Regions from separate parts of the Neorhizobium sp. T25_13 genome, predicted to be linked through region 3. Evidence: predicted binding sites of a transcription regulator. Region 3 holds the regulator's gene; each other region holds the start of a gene.
What was found. Region 3 encodes LexA, which represses DNA repair genes until DNA is damaged. Its sites were predicted from a motif close to TGTTCNNNNTGTGTTCNG; they were not measured.
Positions count from the first base shown of each region.

Region 1 (4,417 bases), on a different contig from region 3:
TGCCGAGCGCATGGTCCACAACCACGCCGCCGAGCAGCGCTGCGAGGAAAAAGCCGGTGATCTGTACGATGCCGCTCTGCGAACGATCGACGAAGCGCTCGGAGCAATAACCGGTGATGACGGCCGCGAAGAACCAGCCGACGAGATAACCGGCGGTCGGAGAGGCGAAGGTGGCAAGGCCGCCGCGTCCGCCCGATAGAACCGGCAGGCCGATCGCGACCAGCAGCAGGACCAGAAGCACCGCGAAACCGCCGCGCCTGGCACCGAGGATGACGCCCGCCAGCATGACGCCCAGCGACTGCGCGGTGATCGGCACGGGAATGAAACCGAGCATGATCGGCGGCACGAGACCGAGCGCCACGATAATGGCGGCGAAAAGGGCGGCCAGAACGAGATCACGGGTGGTCATGCTATGCGAATCCCTGGTTGTCATATGGGGTCATTTCTGCGCCCGGATGCCACGTGCGTCAATGGCGGCGGCGATCTCGTCGGCGTTTTTGAGGGTCAGGATGATCAGTGGCACCGCCAGCGTCAGCGGCCGGACCTTCAATCCGCGGGCGCGGTGCGCGTCGCGGATTGCCTGGTACCGGCCGAGAATTTCCGGCACGAAACGGATGACGAGACCGATCGAAAGCCCGATATCCGCCGCCCTGACGAGCCCCAGCCGCTCCAGCGGCATGGCAAGGCGGGTGATCTCGTCGATGAAATCGCCGGTGCTGGTGGTCGCCGTCACCGCCGCGGCGAAGAGGGTAAGGGCCGTCAGCCGCGTGACGACGACCAGTGCATCGTCTCGGCCGTTGAGGACAAGCGTGAAGATCGCGACGATGGCGATGGTCAGCAGGATCGGCCGCAGCCGCAGCCAGGATTGGCGCCATCCGAGCCGGAGCGACGAGTAGACGATGCCGCCGAGAATGGCCGCGACGACAAGAACAGCCGGGGAATGGATGACGAAAAGCAGGAGGCTGAGTGCCGCAAGGCCGAGAAGCTTCGCCCGCGGCGAAAGCCGGTGCAGAAACGTATCGCCTTCCACGTAAAGCGTCTTCATGCCGCAAGCTCGCGGTAGCGGGCGATGACCTCGGCCGGCGCGCCGTCATTGGCGAGGTGGCCCTCATGGAAGAGCAGAACCCGGTCGAAATCGGCGATCAGGCCGAGGTCATGGCTGATGACGACGACATTTTCGTCGAGCCCCTGGATCGTTCTCTCCACGAGATCGCGATTCCTGAGATCCAGCTGGTTGGTCGGTTCGTCCATGATCAGGATATCCGGTCGGGTCACCAGAACCGAGGCGAGTGCTGCCAGCTGCAGTTCTCCGCCCGAAAGTTCATGCACACGCCGGTCGGCCAGAGGGGCGATGCCGAAACGGGCAAGTACCGCCTCGACCGCCGCCTCCGTATCCGCCTTCGAGAGTTTTCTCGATTTCAGCCCCAGCGCGATGTCTTCCTTGAGGATCGGCAGGATGATCTGGTTCTGCGGGTTCTGGAAGATGAAGCCGGCCTGGCCGCGGACCTTGTCGCCGTCCTTGACCGTATCGAACCCGTTGACGGTCACCTGGCCTGCGGCAGGCAGCACCAGCCCGTTGATCATCCGCGCGAATGTCGTCTTGCCGGAGCCGTTCAGGCCGATCACGCCGATCCGCCGCTCGCTCAAGCGAAGCGTCAGCGGATGCACGACGGTGCGCCCCTCGAAACGAGCTTCTGCCTGTTCGAAACGGATATCCAAGCCTGTCCCTCGATGTTCAGCGGTCTATAGACCGGAAGATGGGGAAGGGGAATGCGGAACCGAACGTGAACATTGAATCCGGCGCGGCGGTATCCTAGTCTAGATGCCATGGCGATTCTCATTCCGAACGATCAGGCCCGCAAGATCTTCCTCGAACGGCAGCGGCTCTGCGAACCGCCCGGCCGCGCGTTGACCAAAGCCGGCCTGCTGCAGCTCATCGACGATCTCGGGTTCGTCCAGGTGGACAGTATCGCCACCGTCGAGCGCGCCCACCACATGATCCTGTTTTCGCGCAACCAGACCTATCGCCGCGAGCACCTGACCGCGCTTCTGGAAAAGGACGGCGAGCTGTTCGAGCACTGGACGCATGACGCCTCGATTATCCCGGCGAGCTTCTTCCGCTACTGGAAACACCGTTTTCGCCGCCGCGAGCCGATCCTCGCCGAACGCTGGAGGAAATGGCATGGCGAAGGGTTCGACGCCGCCTTCGAGGAGACCTTCCAGCACATCGCCGAAAACGGCGCGATCATGTCCCGCGACATGAAGGCTGATGATCACAAGTCCGGTGGCTGGTGGAACTGGCATCCGAACAAGACGGCGCTCGAATATTACTGGCACATCGGCAAGCTGGCGATCGCCGGCCGGGTCAACTTCCAGAAGATCTATGACCTGATGGAACGGGTGATCCCGCGGCAACATCACGAGCCGGAAGTGAGCCACGAGGAATTCATCGACTGGGCCTGCCGCGGCGCCATGACCCGCCTCGGTTTTGCGACCTCCGGAGAACTTGCCGCCTTTTTCGATCTGGTCACGCCGGACGAGGCAAAGGAATGGGTGAAGGCCCATCGCGACGAACTGACCGAGGTGCTGATCGAGACCGCCGACGGCAGCAAGCCCCGCCCGTCCTTCGCCTTCCTCGGCTTTCCCGAAAACCTTGGGGACATCCCCGAACCACCGGCCCGCGTGCGCGTGCTCAGCCCCTTCGATCCGCTCCTGCGCAACCGCGACCGGGCCGAGCGGCTGTTCAACTTCTTCTACCGCATTGAGGTTTTCGTGCCGGAGCCGAAGCGCCAATATGGCTACTACGTCTTCCCGCTGCTCGAAGGCGACCGCATGATCGGCCGCATCGACATGAAGGCGGACCGCAAGTCCGGCACCCTGGATGTGAAGCGGTTATGGCTGGAAAAGGGCGTGCGGGCTTCGGCGGGCAGGTTGGAGAAGCTGGACGCGGAACTGCTCCGCGTCGGACGGTTTGCAGGTGTGGATAAGATTACCTATCAGGCCGGCTGGCGGGAGGTATAAAAACAGAGCAGGTGAAGCACTGTTTGCCGTGGCACCCCCCTCTGCCCTGCCGGGCATCTCCCCCTCAAGGGGGGAGATCGGATGGAGTTGCCCTCTCGGCTCGATCATGATCGTGGAGATGAAACTAAATATCTTTCATTGCCGCTGAAACTTCGCCCTTCAATGGGAGGCGATGAGCCCGGCTCTTGTCGGTCTCCCCCCTTGAGGGGGAGATGCCCGGCAGGGCAGAGGGGGGTACCTCACGTCAGGTTCTACCCCCGCCACCGCAGAAACACCGTCGCAAGCGGCGGCAGCACCGCGGAGATCGAAAATTCCTTACCATGCGCCGCCTGTCGCTCCGTCCAAGCCTCCGTCTGTCCGAGATTGGACCCGCCGTAAAGCGCCGCGTCGGTATTCAGCACCACCTCCCAGCGTCCCTCCGCCGGGACTCCGATGCGATAACCGTGCCGCGGCATCGGCGTCAGGTTCGAGACGACAAGCACGTGCGATGATCGATCCTGGCTGCTTCTCAGCATGCCGTAGACGGAATTCGCCGCGTCGTCGGCCACGGCCCACTCGAATCCCTCGTGATGCAGGTCGCCGAACTGCAGCGCCGGCTCCCGGGCATAGAGGGTGTTCAGGTCGCGGACGAGCCGCTGGACGCCCGCGTGGTCCGGGCTGTCGAGCAGGTCCCAGACGACCGAGCCGTCGTGGTTCCATTCGCTCTCCTGAGCCAGTTCGCCGCCCATGAACAACAGCTTCTTGCCGGGATGGCCCCACATGAAGCCGTAATAGGCGCGAAGGTTTGCAAGTTTCTGCCAACGGTCGCCGGGCATCTTGGCCATCAGCGAGCCCTTGCCGTGCACCACTTCGTCATGGGAGAGCGGCAGGATGAAGCGCTCGGAATAGGCATAGATCATCCCGAAGCTCATGGCTCCATGGTGGTATTTCCGGTAGACCGGATCGTCCTGCATGTAATGCAGCGTGTCGTGCATCCAGCCCATGTTCCATTTGAAATCGAAGCCGAGGCCGCCTTCGTCGATCTTCCTGGTGACGCCCGGCCAGGCCGTCGACTCCTCCGCCGCCGTGAAGGCATGCGGGCAGCGGTTGTGGACGATGCTGTTCAGGTGCTTGAAGAACTCGACCGCCTCAAGGTTTTCGCGCCCGCCGTATTTGTTCGGAATCCATTCGCCTTCGTTGCGGCTGTAGTCCCGGTAGAGCATCGAGGCGACAGCATCGACGCGCAAAGCGTCGACATGGTAATGCTCCAGCCATTCGAGTGCCGAGGCGATCAAGAACCCTTTCACCTCGTTGCGGCCGAGATTGTAGATCAGCGTGTTCCAGTCCCCGTGGAACCCTTCGCGCGGATCGGCATGCTCGTAGAGCGGCGTCCCGTCGAACTTGGCAAGCCCCCAGA
Region 1 covers NZ_PVBI01000006.1:267,673-272,089, forward strand. The annotation lists gene C5J22_RS16395 (biotin transporter BioY) at 1-409, opposite strand, end outside; gene C5J22_RS16400 (energy-coupling factor transporter transmembrane protein EcfT) at 440-1,045, opposite strand; gene C5J22_RS16405 (energy-coupling factor ABC transporter ATP-binding protein) at 1,042-1,719, opposite strand; gene C5J22_RS16410 (winged helix-turn-helix domain-containing protein) at 1,828-3,021, shown strand; gene glgB (1,4-alpha-glucan branching protein GlgB) at 3,273-4,417, opposite strand, start outside.
Region 1: the regulator LexA is predicted to act here: its motif matches at 1,774-1,791, upstream of C5J22_RS16405 (energy-coupling factor ABC transporter ATP-binding protein).

Region 2 (4,417 bases), on a different contig from region 3:
ATTTCGCCTTCGTGGCCGGCTCCATCATGCGTGGCGCGGGAACGCCGTCCTCCGATATTGATCTCGTCGTACTGCATTCTGCCCTGCCGCATGCCCATCGTCACTCAGAGGTCTTCGAAGGTGTGCCATTCGAAGCTCTGGTACATGACGAGGGGACCTTGCGCTGGTTTCTTGAGGCGGATGTAAAAGCGGGCCGCCCCGTGCTGATCCGCATGGTGATCGAAGGAATTCCTATTGGTCCGCGGCCGCAGCGAGCGGATGAGCTTCGCCGCGAGGCCGAGGCTCTCCTGGTCAAAGGTCCGCCGCAGTTGGACCAGGAGGCGCTCGACCGCATGCGTTATGTCATCTCGAGCCTGCTGACCGATCTTGCCGACGAACGGCCTGACTTCGAGCGGGTGGCGATTGGCTCGGCGCTTTATCAGGCGCTCGGTGATTTCATCCTGCGCAGCAACGGGCAATGGTCCGGAGCCGGAAAATGGTTGCCGCGGCAGATGACAGCTTTCGATCCGGTGCTGGGCGATGCATTCGTCGAGGCCTTCGACATGCTGTTTCGCGAAGGAGAGGCTAAGCCGGCCCTGGATTGCGCGGAACAAGTCTTCGCCGCACATGGGGGACTGCTGTTCGATGGCTATCGCGCCGACGCGTTGCCCGAATGGCGTAAATGAGGGAAGGAGTGCCGGTTAGCTTTCCGGCAGATCATCCTTTTTGAGCGGCCGAAAGCTCATCCGGTGCAGGGAGCAGGGGCCATGCGTCTCGATGCCGGCGCGGTGCTGGGGCGTCCCATAACCGACGTGATTGGCAAAACCGTAACCGGGGAAGACCAGGTGCGCGCGGGTCATCATCCGGTCGCGGGTAACTTTTGCGATGATCGAGGCGGCGGCAATCGAAACGGAGCGGGCGTCGCCCTTGATGACCGCCTTGCCGGGGCAACAGAGCCCCTGCGGCACGTCGCGGCCGTCGGCGAGCACATAGGCCGGCGTCACGGCAAGCCCCGCCACCGCGCGGCGCATGGCGTCGAGACTGGCGCGCAGGATGTTGCGCTCGTCGATATGGCGTGGACCGGACGCGGCGATCGACACTTCGGCCGTCGCCATGATCGCCTCGAACAGAACTTCCCGCTGATTAAGAGTCAGCTGCTTGGAATCGTTGAGGCCATCCGGGATATTGTCGGGGTCGAGGATGACGGCGGCGGCCACGACCGGGCCTGCCAGCGGCCCGCGTCCCGCCTCGTCGGTGCCCGCGACCGGCCAATGGCCGGCCTGGCGCGCCACAAGCTCCAGACTGAAATCCGGAACCAGCGGAACATCTTCAAAAAGCATCGGAGAATCGGGCGACGTGCGAGGTAACATGGCGGCAACCTCGCACGTCGTCCCGACCTCCTGCAACCCCCGGCCAAGCGATTGCGGCGTCGCTATCCACCGAGGGGCGGCGGTGGAACCGGGGTATCTTCCGACGCGGGGGACAGGGCGGGTCCGCGCCGGAAATGGGAATTCGCAATGAAACCGGGAGAGGGCCCGGTCAGAGCAGCGAGAGTTGGATACCACCGCCGTCGGGGCGGAGGAAAATGTCGTCGCGCAGCGGCAGGCCGCGCCGGACCATGCCGAGCCGCTTGGTCGCCATCTCGAAACGCCGGCCGATCTGCCATGCATAGGGACCGGCACCCTTCATCCGCTTTCCCCATTCGGCGTCGTAATCCTTGCCGCCGCGCATCGAGCGGACGAGCGACATCACATGCCGGTAGCGGTCCGGATAGTTCTGCAGCAGCCAGTCGCGGAAGAGGGGGCTCACCTCCAGCGGCAGGCGCAGGAGCACGTAGCTCGCTTCCGTCGCCCCTGCCGCATGGCCGGCGTCGAGGATCCGCTCGATCTCATGGTCGTTGAGCGCCGGAATGACGGGTGCCACCATGACCGCAGTCGGAATACCGGCATCGGTCAACGCCTTGATGGCAGTGAGACGCTTGGGAGGGGTCGAGGCGCGCGGCTCCATGGTGCGGGCAAGCTTGCGGTCGAGGGTGGTGACCGAAATCCCGACCTTCGCGAGCCCTTTCGAAGCCATATCGGCAAGGATGTCGATGTCGCGGGTGATCAGCGCCGACTTGGTGACGATCGCGACGGGGTGGTTGGCCTTCTGCAGCACTTCGAGGATCTGCCGCATGATCCGCCATTCCCGCTCGATCGGCTGATAGGGGTCGGTATTGGTGCCGATCGCGATCGCCCGCACCTTGTAATCCGGGCGGCTCAGCTCCCGTTCGAGCAGTTTCGGCACGTCCGGCTTGGCGAACAGCTTCGACTCGAAATCGAGGCCTGGCGAAAGCCCCATGAAACTGTGCGTCGGCCTTGCGAAGCAGTAGATGCAGCCATGTTCGCAGCCGCGATAGGGATTGATCGAGCGATCGAAGGAAAGGTCCGGAGATTCGTTGCGAGTGATCGCGGTGCGCGGCTTCTCCACCTGCACCTCGGTCCTGAACGGTTCGAGCTCCTCCAGTGTCTGCCAGCCGTCATCGAATGCCTCGCGGCGCTCTTCCTCGAAACGGCCGCTCGGGTTGAGCCCCGCGCCGCGCCCGCGACGCCGGTCGATCTCCACCCGAAGACCGGAGGATTTGACCAACGCATCGGCAATATCGGCCGTATGGGCAGGCGCGAAAGCGTCCTGCCGCAACTGATGCAGCTCGTTCATGGGTTAGCTCCTGAAGGGGAAATTCCCCGTTCCTGATGATTAAATTCCTAGCGCGGAAATGAGAACATTGCAAGAACAAAATTGAAGGCCGGCGTTTCTGGCGTTCCTTGTGGCAATGCGTTACATGTCAGGCATGCTGACTGTCATCATGGAATGCCGCGATCAGGAATCCGAGCTGGCGCAGACGCTCTCTGTGCTCGTTTCCGCTGCGGTGGAGGGACTTGTGAGCGACGTCGTGGTGCTCGATCACGGTTCGCGGGATGGTTCCTCCCGCGTCGCCGATGCGGCCGGCTGCCGTTTTTACGGCCATTGGGACATCAAGGATATTTTGCGCGGCGCCCGTGGAGAATGGTTGTTGCTCGTCGAACCCGGCGCCCGGCTGCAGGCCGGCTGGATCGACGAGGTGATGGAGTATATCGCGCTGAACAAGCAGCCGGCCCGCTTCGCGCCGGCGCGCAACTATCGGCGGCCGTTCTTCAAGCGCATCGGCCGCGCCGTGCCGCCGCTGGAATACGGCATGCTGCTGCCGAAGCGGCAGGCGATCGCGCTCGCAAAATCGGGGATGGACCTGGAAGCGCTGGCACGCGGCCAGAAGGTGTCGAAGCTCGCCAGCGAGATTATTCCGGCCTGGGTGGCAGCGGCAGTCAGGTAGCGGCTACTTGCCGCCGCGCTTCAGGTGCTCGTCGAGCCGCGGCATGATCTCGATGAAATTGCAGGGCATGTGGCGGTAGTCGAGCTGCGCCTTCAAAATGCCGTCCCAGGCATCCTTGCAGGCGCCGGGCGAACCCGGCAGCACGAAGATGAAAGTGGCGTTCGTCACGCCGCCGGTCGCCCGCGACTGGATCGTCGAAGTGCCGATCTTGTCGTAGGAAATGCGGTGGAACACTTCCGAAAAGCCGTCCATGCGTTTTTCGAACAGCGGCTCCAGCGCCTCGGGCGTCACGTCCCGGCCGGTAAAACCCGTGCCGCCTGTGGTAATCACCACGTCGATATCGGGATCGAGCGTCCATTCCCGCACCTGGCCGGCAATGCGGTCCTTGTCGTCCGTCACGATCGCCCGTGCCTTCAGCTCGTGGCCGGCTTCAGTGATCCGCGCCACCAGCGTGTCGCCGGACTTGTCGTCGGCCGCCGTGCGCGTGTCGGAGACGGTCAGCACGGCGATGCCGACGGGGATGAAGGAACGGGTTTCGTCGATCCGGTTCATTGGGTTTTCTCGGGCACCTGTCCGACGGTCCTCACCGCCTGAAAATACCATTCCGGCTTCTGGCCGTTAAGGTTTTCCATCGCCTTTTCCGCCGCTTCGAAGGAAGGAAATATCCCGAAACAGGTGGCGCCGGAACCGGACATCCGCGTCAGCATCGTGCCCTCCGCGCCGATCAGGCTGGAGATCTGGTCGATCTCGCGCACCAGCGAGCGCGCCGGCGGTTCGAGATCGTTGCGCAGAGTTTTCAGGAAGCTGATCCAGTCACTGTCGAACGGGCCGATCGCCGCGTTTTCCTTCTGCGTCAGGCGCAGGAAGATATCGGGCGTCGAGACGCCGACGAGCGGATTGCCGAGCACCAGCGACAGCGAGGGCAGGTCGGGAAGCGCGGTCAGTTCCTCGCCTATGCCCCTCGCCATCAGCGCCTCGCTCTTGAGACACATAGGCACATCGGCGCCGAGCAAAAGCGCGAGCGCTGCCAGTTCCCCATCCGGCAGGTTGGCATTCCAGAAGCGCATCAGGCCGCGCAGGGCAGCTGCC
Region 2 covers NZ_PVBI01000006.1:202,673-207,089, forward strand. The annotation lists gene C5J22_RS16080 (nucleotidyltransferase domain-containing protein) at 1-665, shown strand, start outside; gene C5J22_RS16085 (ribonuclease HII) at 681-1,349, opposite strand; gene C5J22_RS16090 (PA0069 family radical SAM protein) at 1,519-2,676, opposite strand; gene C5J22_RS16095 (glycosyl transferase) at 2,810-3,328, shown strand; gene moaB (molybdenum cofactor biosynthesis protein B) at 3,332-3,880, opposite strand; gene C5J22_RS16105 (4-(cytidine 5'-diphospho)-2-C-methyl-D-erythritol kinase) at 3,877-4,417, opposite strand, start outside.
Region 2: the regulator LexA is predicted to act here: its motif matches at 2,737-2,754, upstream of C5J22_RS16090 (PA0069 family radical SAM protein).

Region 3 (4,417 bases):
CTTGTATCCGTCATGCTGATCCTCCAACCTTTTGGCGGCATGGCGCCCAAAAAGCGCCACAAGAATTAAGCGTCCACAGTTTAGCTATATGATCCGAAAGCTGATGCCAAGCTGTCGTGACGGCATTTTGTGCAGCGCGAAAAATTATTGGGCAGCGGCGTTTGCTTGGATGTCCAACTTCCTGTTGCAGGCCTTTTTTGCGCCTCGGAATTCCCGATATTTAACCGTCGGTTGACGGCCGGGGAGGAAGCGCGCAGGTTGCATTGCCACATGTTTGGCGGTGGGGCGAATAGAGCGTTTCATGCCGGAGGAAAATGCATTTCCGACGCGTGCCGAGGCAGGGAAGCTGATATCCCGGCCGCCGGATCTCCGCATAAACGGAGGCGCATCCGACTCAGTCAAGGTCCGGGACCTGGCCGAGCTTTTTCCCGCGATCGAACGCAGCCCGCCGGTTCACACGTCACGCGGGTCCTTTCAACGCTCGACGATCCGACGCCTTGACCGGCTGCGGCGCCGTCTCCCGGCCATGCTGGAGGAGGAGACGGTCCATGGCCATGGCTTCCTTTTTCTGCCTGTTGTCATCGGGGCAGGGGCCGCCTGTTGGTTTGTGCTGCCGCAGACCCCGGCTTTCTGGCCGTATTTCCTTCTCTTTTGCGTCTGCGCGATATTTGTGATCGTCTCGCGCTACCGGTCCGGTGCCACGCACCTGTTGCCGCTCGCTCTCGCACTCTTTCTCGCAGGCATGATGCTGGCGCAGTTGGAGACCTGGAGGCGCTCCACCGTCATTCTCGATACGCCGGTGACCACCGAGCTTGCCGGCGTGGTCGAGCGCAGGGAGAGCGACGCCCAGGGCCGCTGGCGTTATATTGTCCGCATTGAGCGGACCTCCAATCCGCAAGTCAGGCGCCCACCGCAGCGTGTATCTCTGCTGGCAAGGTCCCGCCATGAGCCGGCCCAAACCGGCGAGACGATCAGCGGCCGCGCCCGCATTTCACCCCCGTCGGGACCCGCCCTGCCTGGCCTCAACGACTTTGCCTTCTCTTCCTATTACGACGGCATCGGCGCGGTTGGATTTTTCTATGGGGCGCCGAAAAAGCAGGCTGCTTCCCCTTCAACCCGGAGCTGGATTGCGAACGTCGAAACCCAGCTTTTCGATCTGCGCAGTGCAATCGCAACCCGTATCCGGAAGACCGTGCCCGGAGATCCCGGCGCCTTTGCCGCGGCGATCGTCACCGACGAGCGCCGGGCGATTTCCGAAGACACCACCGAGGCGCTGCGACTGTCGGGCCTTGCCCATATCGTCGCTATTTCCGGGCTCAACATGGCGCTCGCCGCCGGCATCTTCTTTGTCGGCGTGCGCACCGTGCTTTCCGTCTTCACGGGCTTCGCCCAGGCCTATCCGGTCAAGAAGATCGCCGCACTCGGCGCCCTGATGATGGCGACGGCCTATTACCTGATCTCCGGTTTCGGCGTTTCCGCCGAGCGGGCCTATATCATGATGGCGATCATGCTGGTCGCGGTGCTTTTCGATCGGCCATCGATCAGCCTGCGCAATGTGGCGCTGTCTGCCCTGGTCATCATCGCCATGTCGCCCTCGGAAATATTGGGGCCGAGCTTCCAGATGTCGTTTGCCGCCACCGCCGCCCTTGTCGCCGGCTACGCACTCTGGAAACACAGGGCAGAACGCCGCGATCCCGAACCTCTGCCATTCCGTCACCCTGTGGTGACGCCGGTGCTGGCATCCTGGAATTTCGCGGCCGGCATCTTCGTGACCTCGCTGATCGGCGGCATCTCGACCGCCATGTTCTCGGTCGAGCATTTCCACCGTATCGCCACCTACGGCCTTGCCGCCAACCTCGCCGCCATGCCGATCATCTCCTTTGTGGTCATGCCGGCGGGGCTGGCCGGCATGCTGCTGATGCCGTTCGGCCTCGATGCGCCCTTCATGAAGCTCATGGGCATCGGCCTGGGATGGGTGATCGCCATCGCCAAACACGTCGCCGCCTGGGGCGGCGATGTCGGCATAGGGCGACAGCATCCCTGGTTCCTGACCGTGTCGACGGCAGGTTTCCTGCTGCTGACGCTCATGAGGACGAGACTGAGACTGATAGGCCTGCCGCTGATGGTGACCGCTCTGCTGCTTTCCTGGCATGAGCGGTCGATGCCGCTGCCGGATATACTGATCTCGGAAGACGGGACGATGGTCGCACTTGTAGACGGGGAAGGGGTGACCACCAATCGCGCCCGCCCGCCCGACTTTGTCTACGGCCAATGGAAGAGGGCGCTTCTGCTCGGCGATCCCACCAAGCCTGAAATGTCGCCATCCAGGGACAAGCCCCCCGACGACAAGCAGCCCGGCGAGAAAACCAACGAGCGCCGCGAACTGACCCCGCAGCAACTGGAAACGGCAAAGTCGAGGATAAAACAGGCGCCCGTCGGCCGCTTCACCTGCGAGCCGACGGCCTGGTGTGCGGCAAGCACGGGCAAGGGCATCGTTATCGCTGTCGAGGACGGCCGTTATGCGGGTGCCGCCTGCGACGCCGCCAGTCTTGTCATTGCGCCGCGCGCCCGCTTCGACCAATGCCGGTCCGGCGCCCTGATGATTAATGGCGCCACGCTTCGCAAGGCGGGTGCCCTGGAGATTTCCCTCAACGGCGCGACCGACATTCGGCGCTGGCAGATCCGTGCCGCCATGGCGGGCGCAGACCGTCCCTGGAGCCGGCACCGCCACTATGATTGGCGAAGCCAGGGTTTCGATAGTTCATTGCCGGAACCGCTCCGGCAGATGATCAGTGATACCGGCGGATGAGGCCGACGAGCTTGCCCTGGATCTTCACCCGGTCCGGCCCAAAGATGCGGGTTTCGTAGGCTGGGTTGGCGGCTTCGAGGGCGATGGAGGCGCCGCGGCGGCGGAAGCGCTTCAGCGTCGCTTCCTCGTCGTCCACCAGCGCCACGACGATATCGCCCGGATTGGCCGTATTGCTGTTGCGGATGATCACGGTATCGCCGTCGAGAATGCCGGCCTCGATCATCGAATCGCCCTTGACCTCGAGCGCATAATGTTCGCCGGAACCGAGCATCTCGGCCGGCACGGCGATGTCGTGCGTGTTGTTCTGGATCGCCGAGATCGGCACGCCGGCAGCGATGCGGCCCATGACCGGAACTGTCGTGGCGTTCGGCGAATCGTCGTTGGCGGCAGGTTTCTGAGGCGCCGCGACCGGCTGCGGTTTGCCGAGGCTGCCCTCGATGACGCTGGGCGAAAAACCACGCCGCGGCTGCATGCTCGGCGAGTAGGCTTCCGGCAGCTTGATGACTTCGAGCGCCCGGGCCCGGTTCGGCAGGCGGCGGATGAAGCCGCGCTCCTCGAGCGCGGTGATCAGGCGGTGGATGCCGGACTTGGACGCGAGGTCGAGAGCATCCTTCATTTCATCGAATGACGGCGGGATGCCGGATTCCTTCATGCGTTCGTGAATGAACAGAAGCAATTCCTGTTGTTTGCGCGTGAGCATCTTTTGGCACCCTCAGAGTCGGAAACAAATCCAGAACGGACACTATATGTTCCATATGTGTTCTGCAAGTCCCTAAATTTCTGTGAAGTATGATGATTTTTTCTTCATAGATGCGTACCAGATATCTCGAGCCACACCACTTGCGCGGCGCGAGCCCGCTGCCAAACTAGCTTTGCGATTCCAATTCCGGGGGCCCTCGCGTGAACGCAAGACCAATCGATCATCTCGTGCTGCCGGTGGCGGGACTTACCGCTGCGCGTTCCCGGCTCACGAAGCTTGGTTTTACAGTTGCGCCCGACGCTTTTCATCCTTTCGGCACAGCCAATGCTTGTGTGTTCTTCTCGGATGGCAGCTATCTGGAGCCGCTGGCTATTGCCAATCGGCGTCATGCAAGCGCTGCCGCCAAACGCGGCAACGTTTTTACCGCACGCGATCTGGCCTTCCGCAAGGCACGTGACAGGCAGGGCTTCTCGGCGCTCGTTGTCGCGACGCGCGACGCGATGGCCGATCACGCGCGTTTCAAGATGCGTGGCATCTCGGCAGGCGACGTGCTGGAATTTTCCCGCGGAATGACCTTGGCCGACGGTTCCGAAATCCAGGCAAGCTTCCGGCTGGCTTTTGCGGGTGATGACCGGGCGCCCGACTTCCTGATGTTTTCCTGCCAGCGGATCAATCCCCTGCCGGCCGATCGCGGCGAACTGGAGCACCATTCCAATGCGGTCATGGGGCTGAGCAAGATCATTCTGTCGGCATCGGCGCCCTCCGATTTCGCACCCCTGGCCGAGCTGGTGCTGATGACGAAGGCGAAGCCAGAGGCTGCTTCGCTCGAGCTTGCGGCGGCAAATGCCCACATTCGCATCCTGCAGGATCACGAACTCGAGGCGGAATTCGCCCTGCCGCCGACGCCG
Region 3 covers NZ_PVBI01000002.1:632,352-636,768, forward strand. The annotation lists gene gltA (citrate synthase) at 1-14, opposite strand, end outside; gene C5J22_RS06710 (ComEC/Rec2 family competence protein) at 608-2,809, shown strand; gene lexA (transcriptional repressor LexA) at 2,790-3,509, opposite strand; gene C5J22_RS06720 (VOC family protein) at 3,710-4,417, shown strand, end outside.